4 regions of the Nonomuraea gerenzanensis genome follow, and region 1 is predicted to be linked to each of the others. Evidence: riboswitches for the same ligand, from Rfam matches in the RefSeq annotation. Region 1 holds a riboswitch; each other region holds the start of a gene.
What was found. A riboswitch is a leader RNA that binds a small molecule or an ion and turns the genes downstream of it on or off. The one in region 1 is predicted to bind cyclic di-AMP.
Positions count from the first base shown of each region.

Region 2: it holds a riboswitch for cyclic di-AMP, as region 1 does, so the genes downstream of both, LCN96_RS54965 (C40 family peptidase) here and LCN96_RS43765 (coiled-coil domain-containing protein) in region 1, are expected to answer to the same signal.
Region 3: it holds a riboswitch for cyclic di-AMP, as region 1 does, so the genes downstream of both, LCN96_RS57265 (hypothetical protein) here and LCN96_RS43765 (coiled-coil domain-containing protein) in region 1, are expected to answer to the same signal.
Region 4: it holds a riboswitch for cyclic di-AMP, as region 1 does, so the genes downstream of both, LCN96_RS17670 (C40 family peptidase) here and LCN96_RS43765 (coiled-coil domain-containing protein) in region 1, are expected to answer to the same signal.

Region 1 covers NZ_CP084058.1:9,416,736-9,421,103, forward strand. Annotated here, with positions in the region: gene LCN96_RS43750 (TrpB-like pyridoxal phosphate-dependent enzyme) at 1-105, shown strand, start outside; gene LCN96_RS57550 (50S ribosomal protein bL37) at 182-259, opposite strand; gene LCN96_RS43755 (DeoR/GlpR family DNA-binding transcription regulator) at 405-1,184, shown strand; gene galT (galactose-1-phosphate uridylyltransferase) at 1,181-2,257, shown strand; cyclic di-AMP (ydaO/yuaA leader) riboswitch at 2,326-2,470, shown strand; gene LCN96_RS43765 (coiled-coil domain-containing protein) at 2,476-3,504, shown strand; gene LCN96_RS43770 (alpha/beta hydrolase family protein) at 3,501-4,368, opposite strand, start outside.
Region 2 covers NZ_CP084058.1:11,784,236-11,788,603, reverse strand. Annotated here, with positions in the region: gene LCN96_RS54975 (cytochrome P450) at 1-1,032, opposite strand, end outside; gene LCN96_RS54970 (LuxR C-terminal-related transcriptional regulator) at 1,262-1,474, shown strand; gene LCN96_RS54965 (C40 family peptidase) at 1,544-2,497, opposite strand; cyclic di-AMP (ydaO/yuaA leader) riboswitch at 2,597-2,748, opposite strand; gene LCN96_RS54960 (amino-acid N-acetyltransferase) at 3,015-3,596, shown strand; gene LCN96_RS54955 (RDD family protein) at 3,682-4,368, shown strand, end outside.
Region 3 covers NZ_CP084058.1:10,074,424-10,078,791, forward strand. Annotated here, with positions in the region: gene LCN96_RS46825 (hypothetical protein) at 1-326, shown strand, start outside; gene LCN96_RS46830 (roadblock/LC7 domain-containing protein) at 356-730, shown strand; gene LCN96_RS46835 (hypothetical protein) at 742-1,113, shown strand; gene LCN96_RS46840 (alpha/beta fold hydrolase) at 1,176-2,021, opposite strand; gene LCN96_RS57265 (hypothetical protein) at 2,085-2,807, opposite strand; cyclic di-AMP (ydaO/yuaA leader) riboswitch at 2,994-3,129, opposite strand; gene LCN96_RS46850 (DUF5302 domain-containing protein) at 3,295-3,495, opposite strand; gene LCN96_RS46855 (rod shape-determining protein) at 3,709-4,368, shown strand, end outside.
Region 4 covers NZ_CP084058.1:3,674,918-3,679,285, reverse strand. Annotated here, with positions in the region: gene LCN96_RS17680 (M48 family metallopeptidase) at 1-274, opposite strand, end outside; gene LCN96_RS17675 (gluzincin family metallopeptidase) at 286-1,107, opposite strand; gene LCN96_RS17670 (C40 family peptidase) at 1,207-1,731, opposite strand; cyclic di-AMP (ydaO/yuaA leader) riboswitch at 1,805-1,967, opposite strand; gene LCN96_RS17665 (C40 family peptidase) at 2,337-3,311, opposite strand; gene LCN96_RS17660 (NYN domain-containing protein) at 3,396-4,368, opposite strand, start outside.

The sequences.
Region 1 (4,368 bases):
CACTTCGATCTGGGCGCCTACGATCGGTATCTGGCGGGCGAGCTGGAGGACTACACGCTGCCCCAGGAGCGCATCGACCAGGCCCTGACCGAGCTGCCAGGCTGAACAAGGGGCGATCGGCCGAGCGCGAGTGACCCGCTGAAGGTGGATGGCCGCCCTCTCCCGCAAGGGCGGCCGCCCGTCATCGGGCCGTGGGCCGCTTGCCGTGGTTCGCCTTCTTCTTCTTGCGTGCCCTGCCCTTGCGTGCGCGCCTGGCCATAAGCTCGCCTCCGGTGAATCTCCGGTGATCGGTGAGCCCCCACCGTCCCCCGTCGCGCTGACCAGCGCAAGCGTTCCAGCGCTAACTAACATTCCCCAACAATTCCGTGTCATAATTTGGTGGAATCTGTTGGAAGGAGCGGGGCGTGCTCGCACAGCAGCGTCAGCAGGCGATTCTCGAACGCGTGCGCAGCAACGGCGGCGTCCGGGTGGCCGACCTCGTCCGCGAGCTCGGCGTCTCCGACATGACCATCCGTCGCGACCTCGAGGTGCTGGCCGAACGCGGGCTGCTGGAGAAGGTGCACGGCGGCGCGACCGCGCTCGGCCCCGGCTCGACCGAGGAGCCCGGGTTCACCGCCAAGTCCGCCCGGCAGCAGCAGGAGAAAGAGGCGATCGCGCGGCACGCCGCCACGCTGGTCCGTCCCGGCACGGCCGTGGCGCTGTCGGCGGGCACCACCACGTGGGCGCTGGCGCACCACCTGATCGGCGTGCCCGAGCTGACCGTGATCACCAACTCGATCCCGGTCGCCGACGTCTTCCACCGCAACCCGCGCGCCGACCGCACGGTCGTGCTGACCGGGGGCGTACGCACGCCGTCCGACGCCCTGGTGGGCCCCGTCGCCGTGGCCGCGATCCGCCGCCTGCACGTGGACACGCTCTTCCTGGGCGTGCACGGGATGAGCGTGCGCGCCGGGTTCACCACTCCGAACCTGCTGGAGTCCGAGACCGACAGGGAGCTGGTGACGGCCGCGACCCGGCTGGTCGTCCCCGCCGACCACACGAAGTGGAACACGGTCGGCATCAGCACCATCGCCGAGCTGAGCGAGGCCGACGTGGTCATCAGCGACGCGGGGTTGCCGGAGGACGCACGCACCGAGCTGGCCGAACGGGCCGGAGAACTGATCATCGCGGAGGGCACCCCTTGAAGCGCACCATCACCCATCTGGCCGACGGCCGGGAGCTGATCTACTTCGACCGGCGTGACGACGCCGACAGGAGCGCGATCGACCGGCGGACGCTCGGCCCCCGGCCGGTGGCGTCGGAGATGCGGTACGACCCGCTGACGGAGGAGTGGATCGCGATCGCCGGGCACCGGCAGACGCGCACGTTCCTGCCGACCGGCGGCACGGCCGAGTGCCCGCTGTGCCCCTCGTCCGACACCCGGTCGACGGAGATCCCCGCCCACGACTACGACGTGGTCGTGTTCGAGAACCGTTTTCCCTCCTTCTCCACAAATTTCGGGACTTATGAGGAGCCGGGCGGGCTGAGCGAGGTCCGTCCTGGCGTGGGGCGGTGCGAGGTGGTGTGCTTCACCTCCGATCACGACTCCTCCTTCTCCAAGCTCCCCGACTCCCAGGTGGAGCTGGTCATGGAGGCGTGGGCCGACCGTACGGCCGAGCTGTCCCAGATCGAGGGCGTGGAGCAGGTGTTCTGCTTCGAGAACCGGGGCGCCGAGATCGGCATCACGCTGGCCCATCCGCACGGCCAGATCTACGCCTACCCCTACGTCACCCCCAGGACCAAGCTGCAGCTCGCCGCCGCCGGCCGCTACACCAAGGGCAACCTGTTCGCCGACGTGCTGGCCGCCGAGCGGGAGGCGGGCACGCGGGTGGTGGCGAGCAACGAGCTGTGGACCGCGTTCGTGCCGGCCGCCGCGCGCTGGCCGTTCGAGGTGCACGTGTATCCGCACCGGCAGGTGCCCGACCTTGCGGCGCTGACGGAGGAGGAGCGGGCGGCGTTCGCACCCCTCTACACCTCCGTGCTGCGCGCGTTCGACGGATTGTTCGACATGGTGATGCCGTACATCTCCGCCTGGCACCAGGCGCCGGTGCGGGCGGGCAGGGAGCTGGGATACCTGCACCTGGAGCTGTTCAGCATCAGGCGGGCGGCGAACAAGCTCAAGTTCCTGGCCGGCTCGGAGTCCGCGATGGGCGCCTTCGTGAACGACGTTCTGCCGGAAGAGGCGGCCCGGCTGATTCGATCACAGATTGATCACTAATAGATTTCTACTTAAGGTCGCATGACCCGTGATCTACCACTAATATCCCCATATGCATCGGCCGTAACGGTCGTAGTACGCCTAATCCCGGGCGCCTCGCCCGGGAGCCGGGGACCCAAACCGCACCTGGGGTGAATCCGCTACGGCGGTAGGGAATCGCACCTCCCATGCCCGAACCCGTCAGCTAACCCGGCCGGCAGAGGGAGAGGAACATCTACGTGGCGGCTTCGTCCCCCGCGATTCTTGCCATCGGCCTCATCACCGCCACCGCCGTCACCCTGTCGGCGTCCCCCGCCACCGCCATGCCGGCGACATCCGCCACCGCCGCCGCCCTGTCGGCGGCATCCGCCACCGCCGCCGCCACCGCCGCAGCAGCGCCCAAGCCGACGGAGTCCGAGCTCCGCGCCCAGCTCAAGCAGCTCAACAGCAAGGTCGACAAGCTCATCGAGCAGTACAACCTCAAGCGCGTCGAGCTGGCCAAGGCCCAGGACGCCGCCAAGGCCGCCGCGGCCAGGGCGGCAGCGGCGGAGCAGACGCTGGCCGCCGCCGAGCAGCGAGTCGCCGACATCGCCCGCCTGCGTTACCAGAACGGCGACCCCTCCGCGCTGCCGGGCTTCATGCTCCCGACGGACGCCGGCACCGCGGCCCTGCTCGAACAGCTCACCGCCGAGCAGCAAGCACTCGTCGCGACCGTGGCCAAGGCCCGCGACGACAAGAAGAAGGCCAGCGAGGAGGCCGCCGCGCTGACCGAGCGGATCAAGTCGGACGCCGCCAAGGTGGACGAGCAGCGCGACGAGGCCGAGGACGTCATCGACGACATCAAGGACAAGCTCCAAGACCTCGTCCCGTTCGGGACGGGCCGCAACGCCAACGGCACCTGGGCCCCCGAGCTGCCCACCGGCTCCGACAACATCACCGCCCGGACCCGGCTGATGAAGGCCCAGGTGGAGAAGAACTTCTCGCTGCCGTTCACGGTCGGCTGCTTCCGCTCGGGCTCCAGCGGCGAGCATCCGCTCGGCCGGGCCTGCGACTTCATGATGAGCACGGGCGGCTCGATGCCCTCGGCCGCCAACAGCGCGCTCGGCGACCGGATCGCGGCCTGGGCGATCGCCAACAAGGACAAGCTCGGCGTGAAGTACGTGATCTGGAAGCAGCGCATCAACCAGGGCTCCGGGTGGCGGGCGATGTCGGACCGCGGCAGCGTCACCGAGAACCACTTCGACCACGTGCACATCTCGATGAACTAGGACGCCCCGCACGCCGAGGGACAGAACCTGGCCTCCGGGTGACGCGACGACGGCTCGTCCAGGATCGGCTGCCGCTGCCCCTTCAGGTGCCGGTCGAGGAAGGCGGCCACGTACGTGCGGGTCAGCTCGGCGGCGCGCTGCGCGGGCAGGGTGCCGTAGGCGGGCGTGACCCCGAGCGAGCCCTGCAGCAGCGGCCCGTCGGTGAACGACTGGTGCTCCGCCCCCGTCAGCACGATCCACCGCTTCCACCCGCTCAGCAGCTTCCAGTCACGCTCCCAGGACGGGTCCCGGCCGCCGGGCACGTGCTGCGGCGTGCCCAGGAACAGGAACGGCCGGGAGAACCCGCTCTTCGGGATGCGGGCGTAGGTGGTGCCGTCCATGTCGATCCCCGCGCGGATGCGCGGGTCCCGCAGCATGGACGCGACGGCGCCGGCCCCGCCGATCGACTGGCCGACCATGGCGGTCCTGGAGCGGTCGAGCACCCCGGCGCCGTCCCACTCCGACGGCAGCCGGTCCAGCACGAACGACACGTCCGCCGCCCGGCCCAGGACCACGCCCGTGCCGAAGCCGGGGTCGGCGTCGCTGTCGCACGCCAGGCACTCCGCGACCGTCCCGTCGGCCAGGGTGGTGGCGTAGCTCTCGTAGGGGTGGTCGACGCCGGCCACGACGTAGCCGCGGCTGGCCAGGTCCTCGGCCAGGGACGTGAGCGTGCTCACCGGCTTGGTGAAGCCGGGCGAGAGCACCACCAGCGGCAGCCCGCGGCCGGTGGGCGCGGCGTCCGCGACGGCGTTCGTGCCTGTCCTGCTGAGTGTGTCGGGCGGGACGGCAGCGCTGCCCAGCTTCTTCAGCATCAGCTCCGACTCC
Region 2 (4,368 bases), 2.4 Mb from region 1:
GATCTCGCCCTCCATCCGCGCCAGCGTGGCGCCGAGGCAGAAGTGGATGCCGAGCCCGAAGGCGAGGTGCCGCTCCGGTGAGCGAGTCACGTCGAAATGGTCCGGATCGGGAAAGACCGTCGGGTCGCGATTGGCCGCGCCTATCACCGCCATCACCATCGTGCCCTTCGGCACCGGCGTCCCGCCCAGCGACACGTCCTCCAGGGCCACTCTGGAGGTGAGCTGCACCGGCGGGTCGTAGCGCAGCACCTCCTCCACCACGTGCTTGGGCCGTCGTGCCGCCTCCGGCAGCAGCCCGTGCCGCAGCAGGGCCGGCACGCCGTTGGCGATGAGGTTCACGGTCGTCTCGTGGCCGGCCACGAGCAGCAGCACGCAGGTGGCCAGCAGCTCGGCCTCGGTGAGCTCCTGGACGCGGGTCAGGGCGCTCAGCAGGTCGTCGCCGGGCCGCTCCCGCCTGAGCGCGGCCAGCTCACGGAAGTAGTCGCCGAACTCCTTTCTGGCCCGCCCGGTTTCCGATAAGAGGTCTGCTGTAAGCATCGGGTCAAGGCCGCGCGCCAGCTTCTCGCTCCAGCCGCGAAAGCGTTCGTGGTCCTCGGCGGGCACCCCGAGCATCTCGCTGATCACCATGACGGGCAGCGGGTAGGCCAGCCCGGACACCAGGTCGGCCTCCTCGGGTAGCGCGCGGATCAGCGAGGCGGCGATCGACTCCACGCGCGGGCGCAGCCGTTCGACCATGCGCGGGGTGAACGCCCTGCTCACCAGGGCGCGCAGCCTCGTGTGGTCGGGCGGGTCCAGCCACAGGAACGAGGCGGTGGGCTGACCTGGGTCTCCGCTGTCCTGGCCGCGCGGGCCGCGGCCGAAGCGCGGATCGCGCAGCAGGGTCGAGCAGAGCTCGTGGGTGGTGGCGACGAGCAGGCCCGCGCGCGTACGGAAGAGGGCGCCGCGCGTGCTCAGCTCGCGATAACGGGAGTAAGGATCACGCAGAAATGCCCGATCGAACGGATCAAAACCCAGGACGTCAGCCGGGCTCAAAACCGCTGGATCCGGAGGGCCGGAAGGCTCCATGAGATCGTTTATCCCGAGCTGATCGGTGCCGACATATCGCGAGTAGGTCACATATATCGGATCATGTCAATAGCGCTCGTCAAGAGCAGAGATTGTCATGCTTGACGACCTTTCCAGGATGCGTTTACGGTCTGCGAGGAGCGACTTCGGCCCGGTCCCGAGGCCCAAGTTCACCTGTTGGGGGGGAGGGCTCCCGATGGATGTGCTCACAGAAGGTGTTGAGCTGACCCATGCGGATCTTGCGTTACTGGCGGAGCTGGCCAAGGGGGTCACGGTCGACCGGGTGGGCAGACGGCTGGATATCAGCGGGCGCACCGTGCGCCGGAGATTACGCGGCATCTGTGACCGCATAGGCGTCGCCACGGCGATCGAGGCCGTGGCGTGGGCGGCGCGCCGCCAGCTGATCTAGCGGCGGGTGCCCAGGGGGAGGGGCGCCGGTGGGCGGTCAGCCGGCGATGCGGACCGCTCCGGTGGGCGGTCAGTCGGCGATGCGGACCGCTCCGGCGAACGGCCTGTTGGCGATCGAGGCGATCCGCACGACGTCTCCGGTCTGCGGCGCGTGCACCATCATCCCGCCGCCGAGGTAGATGCCCACGTGGTGCAGGTCGTTGTAGAAGAACACCAGGTCGCCCGGGCGCAGCTCCTCGCGCGAGATGTGCCTGCCCGCGGTCCACTGGCTGCCGGTGTAGTGCGGCAGTGAGATGCCGACCTTCTGGTAGGCCGCCATGACGAGGCCGGAGCAGTCGTAGGAGCTGGGCCCCTCGGCGCCCCAGACGTACGGCTTGAGCTGCTGCGTCAGCGCCCACCGCGCCGCCTGTGCCGCCTTGCCGCTGCCGACGATGGGCAGGTTGACGCGCTGCGCCCGCGTACCGGGCCGGCCGGCCTCGCCCAGCGCCCGCCTGAACAGGTTGCTCTCGACCTTGGTGACCAGCTTGGTGATCTTGTCGCGCTTGCCGTCGAGCTCGCCGACGATCTTCTGCACCTCGTCGATGCGTGACTTGGCGCCGGCCCTGGCCCGCTCGGCGGCCTCCCTGGCCGCCGTGACCTGGTTGACCTCGGCGCCCTGCTGCTGCTCCAGCACGTCCATGGTGGCGGCGCGGTCGAGGAAGGTGTCGGGGTCGCCGGAGGTGGCGAAGGCCAGCATCCGGTTCATGCCGCCGGTCATGTAGGCGTTCTGCGCCAGCAGCGCGGCCTTGGCGCGCTTGGCCTCCAGGTCGGCCTCACTGGTCGCCAGCGTCTTCTGTGCGGCGTCGGCGGCCTTCTTGGCGGTCTTGAGCTTCTCCCGCTGGCCGTTGTACTCCTCGGTCAGCGTCTCGATCTCGGTGTGCATCTTCTCGACCTGCTTGGCCAGGTCCTGGAGCGAGGGCTCTGGGTCCGCGGACGCCGGGGTGACGGGAATGGCTATCAGGAGCGCGGCCACTGTGAAACTCACCACACCGCCGAGGCGGCGTGATCGCCCGAGACGCCCCTGAGGGCGGGCCTGCCTGCCCGCCGCCTGCTCTCCGCCGTGACGCGTGCGCTTCACCAACCAAGCTCCCTTCCTCTACGCCGACCGGGTTAGCTGACGGGTTCGGGCCGGAGCAGCCCTACCGAACAACTCGGATTCACCCCGAATGGCGGGCGATGGGGGTCGCCGCCGGTGGGTCCCCGGCTCCCCTCGCGGGGATTGGGCGTGTCCCGCGCGCGCGACACGCGGGGAACATCGTCGCTGGACACTAATGCACTCCGAGTTCGTGCTCAACCGGAACTGCCGAGTTCATAGAGGTTTCACAACCGAAGGGTCACAAGGTGATCTCGTGCCTGACCGGGCAGAACGAGCTTTATGTCCCGTTCGTTGCTGCTTCTGCCAGATGGGGAGAGCGTGCTCGGCTGGCCACCGGATGTAACAGGATGGGGCGAGACATGGGAGTTAGGTCTGAGCCGTAATGACATCTGTACTCTGGAGAGCCATGGAGCAGGTGGCCGAACTGGCGACGTCCGAGACCCAGCCCGAGAGCGCGGTCGTGGTCCGGCGTGCCCGCACGCCCGATGTCCGGGTGATCAGGCGGCTGGTGGACACCTATGCGGGCGCGGGCCCGCGGCTTCTGGAGAAGGCCACGGTGACCCTGTACGAGGACGTGCAGGAGTTCTGGGTGGCCGAGAGGGGCGGGCAGGTTGTCGGCTGTGGCGCGCTCCACGTGTTGTGGGAGGACCTCGCGGAGGTCCGCACCGTGGCCGTGGATCCGGCGTGCCGCGGCATGGGCGTCGGCCATCGGATCGTCTCGGCGCTGATACAGCACGCGAAGGATCTGGGTCTGCGACGTGTATTCTGTCTGACTTTTGAGGTCGACTTCTTCGCGAGACACGGCTTTCGCTCGATTCAGGGCACACCGGTCTCACCAGAGGTGTACGCCGAACTCCTGGCCTCGTACGACGAGGGCGTGGCGGAGTTCCTCGACCTGGAACACGTCAAACCGAACACCCTGGGCAACACCCGCATGCTGCTCCATCTGACATCGGGTGACGCGGACCTTGACCAGATGGAAAGGTGATTGTTGATACCTATGTCGATACGTTGGGCAGCACAGGCATGTGTCCTGACACGTGCCACATGCGCACTCGAAGCGAGGTGACACGGTGAGCACCGGACAGCCGCCGTATCCACAGGACGAATCCGGCGAGAATCCCCCTTACGGGCAGCACAACGCGGGCCGCCACCCTGGCGAGCCCGACCCGGACGTGACTGTGGTCGGCTACCGGGCGGACGACGCCTACGGCCAGCAGCCCCCATACGGCCAGCAGCAGGGCCATGGGCAGCAGCAGGGCTACGGCCAGCAGCCCCAGTACGGCCAGCAGCAGCAAGGCTACGGCCAGCAGGGCTACGACCAGCAGCAGCAGTACGGTCAGCAGCAGGGTTACGGTCAGCAACAGCAGTCGCAGCCCGGCTACGGCCAGCAAGGACAGTACGGCCAGCAGCAGGGCTACGGTCAGCAGCAGCAGTCGCAGCCCGGCTACGGCCAGCAGCAATACAGCGACCAGCAGGGCTACGGCCAGCAGCAGGGCTACGGCGACCAGCAGCAGCAGTACGGCCAGCAGGGCTACGGCCAGCAACCGCAGTCCGGCCAGCAGTCCGCCTACGGCCAGCAGCCGCAGTCCCAGCCCGGATACGGCCAGCAGCAGGGTTACGGTCAGCAGCAGCAGTCGCAGCCGGATTACGGCCAGCAGGCCCAGTACGGTCAGCAGCCGCAGTCCCAGCCGGGCTACGGCCAGCAGGGCTACGACCAGCAGCAGCAGTACGGCCAGCAGGGTTACGGTCAGCAGCAG
Region 3 (4,368 bases), 660 kb from region 1:
GACCGCTGCCGCGGCTGCCCGGCCACGCGGTGACGCTGAGCCGCATCCAGTGGGAGGTCCTCGTCAGGGCCGACGAGAAGGCGACCCCGCTGGAGCTGGCCAAGCAGCTGGGCCGGTCGGCGTACCCGGTGCTGGTCGCGGTGCGGCGGCTGGCCGCCTCGGGGCTGCTCGCGGCCCCCGACCTGCCCCAGCGGCGGACGCCGCGCGAGCGTCCGCCGCACGACCCGGCGGCGCGGGCCCAGCCGCTGGGCCCGCCCGTGACGGGCGATCCGACCGATCTGGCGCTGCTGATGCGGCTGAAGAAGGCGCTCGAGGAGCTGTCGTGAGGTTCCCCTCACTCAGGAGGAGGCCACCCGTGGAGCTGGGACAAGAGGTTCTGGAGGAGATGGCGCTCCTGCGCGAGCGCACCCCGGACGTCCAGGGGAGCGTCGCGTGCACCGTCGACGGCCTGCAACTGGCCTGCGACCTGCCCGGGAAGGCCGGCGAGCAGGCGGCGGCGCTGTCGGCGGCGCTGCTCGCGATGAGCCGGCGCATGCTCGTCATCTCCGGCCAGGGGGCACTGGAGGAGACGCTCATCTCCGGCACGGCCGGGTTCACGGCGTTCTACGCCGCCGGCCCCACCATCGTCCTCACAGTCCTGGCCGGGCCCGGCGCGAACGTCGGGCTGCTGCGGCTGGAGGGCAGGAAGACGGCTGCCAGCGTGGCCGCCGTCGCAGCTCGTCAACGATGAGAGGAGAGAACATGGCCGGCATGGACGTGTCGCTCAAGGAGATGATGACCATCGACGGCTCCATCGGGGCCGCCATCGTCGACCACGGCAGCGGCATGGCGCTCGGCGCGCTCGGCGGCTCCAAGGACCTGGACCTCCAGGTCGCCGCGGCCGGCAACACGGAGGTGGTCAAGGCCAAGCTGCGCACGATGGACTCGCTGGGGCTCAAGGACGCCATCGAGGACATCCTCATCACGCTCAGCGGCCAGTACCACATCATCCGGCCGATCACCGGGCGCAGCGGCAAGGGGCTGTTCCTGTACCTGGCGCTCGACCGCAACCGCGGCAACCTGGCCCTGGCCCGCCATCAGCTCCGAGGCATCGAGGAGAAGCTGGAGGTCTGACGCCCGTTCCGGTGGCCCGCCCTTGGGGGGCCGGGCCACCGGCGGCGTCGGCCTCGTCGCCGTCAGGCCGAGGTCAGCTTGGTGATCTCGGCGACGAAGCTCGGCCACAGCTCGCGCGGCAGGTCGTGCCCCATCCCCGGATACGTCACCAGCCGCGCCCCCGGGATCGCCGCGGCCGTGGCCCGGCCGCCCACCACCGGGACGAGCGGATCCGCCTCCCCGTGCAGCACCAGCGTGGGCACCGCGACCTGGGCGAGCAGCTCCGTACGGTCGCCCGACGCCATGATCGCGGCGAGCTGCCTGGCCGTGCCCGCCGGGTCGAAGCAGCGGTCGTAGGCCAGCCCGGCCATCGCCCTGATCCGTTCCTGGTCCAGCTCGTAGCCCGGCGACCCGATCGTGGACCAGGTCCGTACCGCCTGCTCCAGCACCGCCTCGCGGCCCTGGGCCGGCCTGCCCATCAGGATCGCCGCGGCGGCCTCCGTGGGCGGGGCCACCGACGGGCCGGGCGTGGACATGATCGAGGTCAGGGTCAGCACCCGCTCGGGGTGCCGGATGGCCAGCGTCTGGGCGATCATCCCGCCCATGGAGGCGCCCACGATGTGCGCCGCCGTCCAGCCGAGCACGTCCATGAGGGCCGCGGTGTCGTCGGCCAGGTCGTCCAGCAGGTACGGCGGTGCCGCGCCCGTCGCGGGCACGCCGTGGTCGTGGAAGTGGGTGGACAGGCCCGCGTCGCGGTTGTCGAACCGTACGACGTGGTGTCCCTGCTCGGCGAGGAGCTCGCAGAGCCCCTCGTCCCACTGGATGAGCTGGGCGCCGAGTCCCATGATGAGGAGCAGGGGACGGCCCGTGGGTGAGCCGAAGCTCTCGTAGGCGATTTCGATGCCGTTCGCGGCTGCGCGGGTGGTCACGCCGACCAGAATGACATTCTGGTCGGCTCCTCGTAAAGCGCCGGCGCTTGAGAAGCGCCGGGGTCAGCGCACGAGGAGGGCGCGCAGGCGCTCGCCGCCGAGCACCACGCCGCCGCCCGCCATCGACAGGACGCCCGCCGTCAGCGCGCCGCCGACCACGCCCGACTCCTTCGCCTCGCCCACGGGGGCGTCGAGGAGCTGGTCGTTCGCGGCGGCGGACTCCTCCTCAGACTGCGGCGGGGTCGCGGGGTTCGGGTCGCGCCGGGACCAGGCGCCGGTGGAGAACGGCACGGGGTGGTTCTTCTTGCCCACCCCGGCACCCCACTTGGTGATGACGTAGTCGACCTCGATGTGCCCCTGGCCGCCGACGCCGTCCACGCCCAGCGTGCTGGGGTTGAACTCGCCGCCGGTCAGCTCGGCGAACGTCTTGGCGTCGAGGTCCAGCATGATGCCGCGGTTGGAGGGCGCGCCCGGCCCGCGGTCACCCACGAAGAAGGGCATCTTCTTGCCCTTGTACACCACGTAACCCTCGGTCAGCAGCGGCCAGCTCGGGCTCGCCGCCAGCCCCTTCTGCATCGGCTTGCCGCTGGCCGGCAGGCCCGTGTCACCGGCGCGGCCGGAGGCGTCGTCCCAGAAGTACGAAGCCGTGGTCGAGCCCTTGAGCAAAATCTTCTGGCCGGTGTCGGTGTCGGAGTCGGCATGGGCGGCCGTGCCGGCGATGGTCAGCGCTCCGACGGTGGAGGCGGTGAGCACGGCGAGGGAACGCAGGCCAAAACGGGCAGACATGAAGCAGCAAAACCCTTCACTGGGGGACAGGGAGGTTGCACTCACGGAAAAAAGGGCGCGGCGGAGCAGAACTCCGCGATATCGCTACGCGAAGCGCAAGATACGAGTCTTCGGGGAAGGGGGCCGCTCAGCAGGCGGCCGGCAGGTAGCGGTCCGGGGGTACGACGCGCTGGTGCATGGGGTAGCTTGTCCTCTCCATCACGCCTACCGGGTTAGCTGACGGGTTCGGGCGTGGAGATGCCCTACCGGCACAGCGCCGGATTCACCCCAACAAAGGTGGTTCCCCGGTTCCCGAGGGTTCGGGATTCGGCGCCAACCGGTCGTCCCTCTGGGGTAAGGACTAGGTCACCGGCTGGTAATGGCGATTACCTTAGCCACGGAATCGGACATCTGCAAACGATTCGCCATGAATCACCATAAAGATCTACCTGCGTTCGGGAAGAAAAAAGGGGGCACGGCATGCCGTACCCCCGCCAGAATGTCAGCCTCAGCCGCCGCTCTTGCGCCTGAACGATCTTTTACTCGCAGCCGGACCGTGCGCCCCGTGGATCTTCGATGGGTCGCCGCCCCTGCCACCGGCGCCCGATCCCGCGTGCTGGTTGCGCTTGCGCTCCAGTGCCTCGCGGAACTTGCGCTTCAGCTCGTCCTCGGGAGTTTCGCTGACTTCCGGCTCCGGTGTATCCGCCATGAGGACCTCCATGGTGTTGGGGACAGTTCACAGCTTCGCACGGGACCGCTTATGACGCGAAACCGGGCCTGCGCGCAAGTGAAGGCCCGCAACCGGAAGCCCGGGCCGGGACCGGGCGGGCGACGTCGATCACGGTCCCCGTACACACCGGGTAAAGGGGATCCGCTCCGTTCGTGGTGTTGGGTTGGGACAGGTGCGGATATGGATCCCACGATGAGACTCCTCGGTCGTGACCTGGCGATGGATCTTGGGGCGGCGAGCACGCGGATCTACGTCAAACGCAAGGGAATCGTGCTCGACGAGCCCTCCGTCGTCATGTGCGACGACCGCACGGGCAAGATCGTCGGATACGGCGCGGAGGCCGCCGACGAGACCGGCGGGCGCACGCACTGGCCGGTCAGCGGCGGGCTGCCGGCCGACGCCGAGCTGGCCCGGCGCATGATCCGGCACTTCCTGCGCAAGGTGCACTGGCACCCGTACGCCAGGCCGCGCCTGGTCATGGCGCTGCCGCCCGACTCCACGGCGATCGACCGCGAGGCGCTGCAGGACATCGCGTACGAGGCGGACGCCAGGATCGTGCACCTGGTCCCGCACGCGCTGGCGGCCGCGCTCGGCGCGGGCATGTCGCGCGGCGGGCACACCGGCCACATGGTGATCGACATCGGCCGCGACGCCGCGCGGATCGCCGTGCTGTCGGGCGAGTCCGTGGTGGCGACCGGCTCGGTGCCGTACGGCGGGCAGGCCGTGAACCGGGCGATCGTGCGCTTCGTGGAGCGGGAGCACGGGCTGCAGCTCGACGACCGCGAGGCCGAGGCGGCCAAGCGGCACGCGCACGACGGCGAGGTCATGGTGCGGGCCCGCGACCCGGAAACG
Region 4 (4,368 bases), 5.7 Mb from region 1:
GGTGCGCGGCGTCCGCCGGCGCGCGTCCGGGGTGTGCGGCGTCCTCCGATTCCGCCGCGTCGCCCCAGTGCTCGCCCGCGCCCCGGCCGCTCGACGCCTCCCGGGAGCCGCCGGAGCCGCTCAGCGCCTCCCCGGCGCCCGCCTCTCCGTGAGCGGTGCGTTCGCTCCGTGCCGTGTCCTCCTCCGGATGGCCGGCCGCGCCCACGGCCGCCAGCGCGCCGTCCGTCACCTCGCCTTCCCGTGCCGCGTCGTCAGTGTCTTCTCGATCGCTCATCTGCCTCCCCCTCATCCGAGCCGCTCCCGCACGTACGCGCGCCACCGTGCGGTCAGCGTGGCGACGGAGAGCCCCAGCGAGGCGAGCGCCCGATCGACGCCTCCGGCCTGGGCCGCACGGTAGAGCCTCACCAGGGTCCCCTCACCGAACCGGTCAGCGAGGAAGCGACACGCCAGCCAGGCCTCCTGGTACGCCCGGGCGAGCCGGTCCGGGTCACGCCCGTCCGCCGCGAAAGCCGCAGGCCCGGGCAAAGCGCTCGGCAGCCGCCCGGCCCGCACCTCGGCCGCCAGTTCGGCGGCGGCCGTCGCCACGGGCAGCCCGGCGTCGCGGTAGCCGACGTAGTCGGCGAACCCCTCGTACAGCCAGACGGGCAGGCCGTCGGTGCCCGCCACGACGTGGGTCAGCTCGTGGGTCAGGACGACGTCCCTGCCGGTGGGGGTGAGCGTGGCGAACGGCTCGGGCACGACGATCACGCGCCGGCCGTCGGCCACGGCGGCCAGCCCGTCTACCCGGCCGACCCCGGCCAGGCGGGCGGCGTCGCGGCTGGACTCCGGCACGACGACGAGGGGGCGTACGGGCCTGCCGAGGACGGCCGAGACCCGCCTGCCCGCGCTGTCGGCCCTGCGTGCCAGCTCGTCGAGCAGGCCGGGCGGCGCGGTGGCCGGGCCCGCCACGGTGGCGCGGGCGCCGCGGCTGACCGCCGCGGGCCGTCCCGGCCACAGGTCGCGCAGCTCGGGAGGCAGGATGGGGGAACCCGGCGGCGGAGTGGCCGCGGCGGGAAGCAGGAGCAGCAGGCCCGCCACCACGGCTCGCCGGCTCACCTGCTCGAACACGATGCCCGATCGTAGTGCCCCTGCCCTGGTGCGGGCGCCGAACGTGCGAGAGCCCCGTCCGAATCCAGGAAATCCTCCAAGAATCCGGACGGGGCTTCTTCACATGCCGGGACGAACCGCGCCGACGAAGGACGATCGGCGCCATCCGCTCAGCTTGTCGATGCGTACCCGCTCGCCTGTCCGTGGCGAGTGGATCATCTTGCCCTTGCCGACGTACATGCCCACGTGGCCGAGCCCGCTGAAGAACATCAGGTCACCGGGCCGCAGCTTGCGCCAGGAGACCTTGTGCCTGGTGCGGGCGAACTGGCTGCTCGCCACGCGCGGGAGCTTGACCCCGGCCTTCTTCCAGGCGAACTGGACGAGACCGGAGCAGTCAAACGAACCAGGCCCTGTGCCTCCGTACCTGTACGGGTCACCGATCTGGTTCTTGGCCACAGAGACGGCCCTGCGGGCCTTGGCTTGCTGCCGAGCGAGCTTGGCTGCCCCTCGCTGGGCTGCCGTGGCCTTCTTGGACGTCTTGGCGGTGGTCTCCGCCTTCACCGTCGTCAGGGCGGCCGTGTCGCTCGTCGTCGCCGCCTGAGCCGTGGGGGCATGGAGGACCAGACCTCCGGCCGTCACGGTCATCGTGAGTGCTACGCCACTCAGGGCAAGGCGGGACAGGCGGGGGTTCTGCAGGGGACTGGACAGGATTGCTCCTTGAGTCTTCCACGAACGCCTACCGGGTTAGCTGACGGATTCGGGCCTGGAAGTCGCCCTACGGCGCGATGGCGCGCCGATTCACCCCTGATCCCTGGGGAACTGGGATCGCTGGGTCCCCGGCTCCGTGCCTCCTGGCTGCACGGATTCGGCAGGCCGCATGCCCGATCGTGTCGATTGGGGATGTCGGGAGCGGCCGGCGGATTCTTATCTCTCACATCGGGAGGGACCGATGCCGGTTCGCGGAGCCATGGCTTGTTCACCGCGACGACGCCAGAAGCTACGCCGAAAGGTCAAGGAACGGCAAAAGGTGAGTCAGGTTGTAAAGATCAGACAAGGAGTGGAGTCAAGGTCGAAACCCCTGCTGGAACACCAGGTTCTGTTACCATAATGTGACCCTGCTCACACTTCGCGAACGCCTTGATTGTCAGGTCCCAAAAGTCACTTAAGTCACATTTGACACACTTCAAACGTGAGCAACGCCACTGGGAGCGCTCCCGACGGATCTACGACGCCGAATCGTAGACGGCAGGCTACGGGCGGACGGCGCCGACCAGGGAGCGCCCGTAGGAGGAGAGCTTGACGACCTTGACGACGTCACCCGTCTGCGGCGCGTGCACGATCTGCCCGTTCCCCGCGTAGATGCTGACGTGCCCGAGCCCCTCGCTGAAGATCAGGTCGCCGGGCTGCAGGTCGTTCAGGTCCACCTTCCGGCTGGCGCCCCAGGCCCACTGCTGCCACGTCGTCCGGGGCAGTGACACCCCTGCCGCCGCCCAGGCCGCCTGCGTGAGGCCGGAGCAGTCGTAGCCGCGCGGCCCCGTACCGCCGTAGATGTACGGCTTGCCCACCTGCGCGTACGCGAACCGCAGCGCCGCGGCGGCGCTGCCCGAGGCGGGCCCGGTGTACTTGATGCCCGTGCTGTTGGGGTTGCCGGGGTTGTAGGCCCCCAGCCTGTCCAGCAGCTTCTTCTGCTGGGCGATCAGCTTGCGGATCTCGGCGCGTTCCTTCTCGACGGCGTCGCGCTCCTCGTCCGCCTCGTCCAGCGCCACCTCGGCCTTGTCGCGCTCGGCCTTCAGGCCCTTGTTCTCGCGGTCGAAGACGGCCAGTTTCTCGGCCCGCTCCTGCGAGAGCTGCCCGGCCACGGCCCAGCCGGAGAGCATGGCGTTGGGGTTGTCGGAGTTGAAGAGGCCGGGCCAGGAGGTGACGTCCTCGCCGAGCTTGTAGCTCTCGACGGCCATCCCGATCACCTGCGCACGAAGGTCCGCGACCGTCTCAAGCTTGCGCTTGTAGCTGTCGTTCAGCTTCGTGTAGGTGCTCTTGGCCTTCTTGTAGCGCTCGTTGGCCTGGTTGAACTGCTCGACGACCTTGTCGGCCTTGTCGTTCAGCTTCTCCAGCTTCGCCTTGGCCTGCGCCAGCGTAGGCCGTGGATCAGCGAGGGCAGCTCCCGTCGGGTACAGCACCAGTCCGAACGCGAGACCCGCGGCCACCGGCACCCGGCCAAACCTCACTGTATCGCCTCCCAGGGATTACACCTGGGGCGAAATAGTACAGAAGTGGCAGGCGGGGTAACGCCAAACCTACCAATTCGTAATTTACGCGCGGCCGAGCCGGCGCAGCAGCAAACCAGACGGAACGGGTCTGGCACCCATCCGCCTGACGGACTCGGCCACCTCGCGGTCGGAGGAGACCACGGCGATGGCCCGGCCGGACGGCTCGGCGCGGACGAGCTGGCGGATGAGGTCGTCGGCGATCTCGCCCGGCGCGCTGAACAGCACCCGCACCCCGCGCGGCGCCACCACCTGCACGGGCGCGTTGAGCTCCGCCCCGTCGAACACCACGGTCACCTCGACCCTGGTCTGCGCCACCAGCCCGCCCAGCGAGGTCATCAGCCGGGTGCGCTGGTCGGCGAGGGTGAGGGTGCCGTAGCCGGTCTTGGTGACGTTGTAGCCGTCGATGATCAGATGCACCTGCGGCAGCGCGAGGAGCTGGTCGAGCAGCTGCGGGTCGTCGTCGGCCAGGGCCCGCGCGGGCACCCCGCGCACGCCGGGCCGCTCGCCGGTGACCGCCGCGACCGAGTCGGCGGGCCGGCTGATCGTGGTGGGCAGGGCCAGCTCGCGGCGCAGCCCCGCCGAGGCGTCCTGGAGCGCGTCGAGCAGCACCCTGATGCGGGCGTCCTCGATGCTCCTGCCCTCGCGGGCGGCCCGGCGCGAGGCCTCGAGCTGCTTCTCCACGTCGGCCAGCCGCTCGCGCAGCCGGCGCAGCTCGGACTCGCCGGCGCTGCCCGCCGCCGTGGCGGCCGACCTGGCCTCCTCCGCCGCCCGCTCGGTCTCCTCGGCCCGCCGCGCCGCGGCCTTGGCCCGCTCGCGGGCGTCGTGCAGCTTGCGGCGCAGGTCGGAGTTCTCCGCGCGGGCCGCCTTGAGCTGCTCGCGCAGCCGGTCGACCTCCTCCTTGGCCGCGCTCTTCTGCGCGGCGAGCTGCTCGCGCAGCCGCGTGACCGTCTCCTCGCGCTCGTGGTCCTCGGCGGCCACCGCCGACTGCTCCAGGTCGGCGCGGGCGGTCTCGATC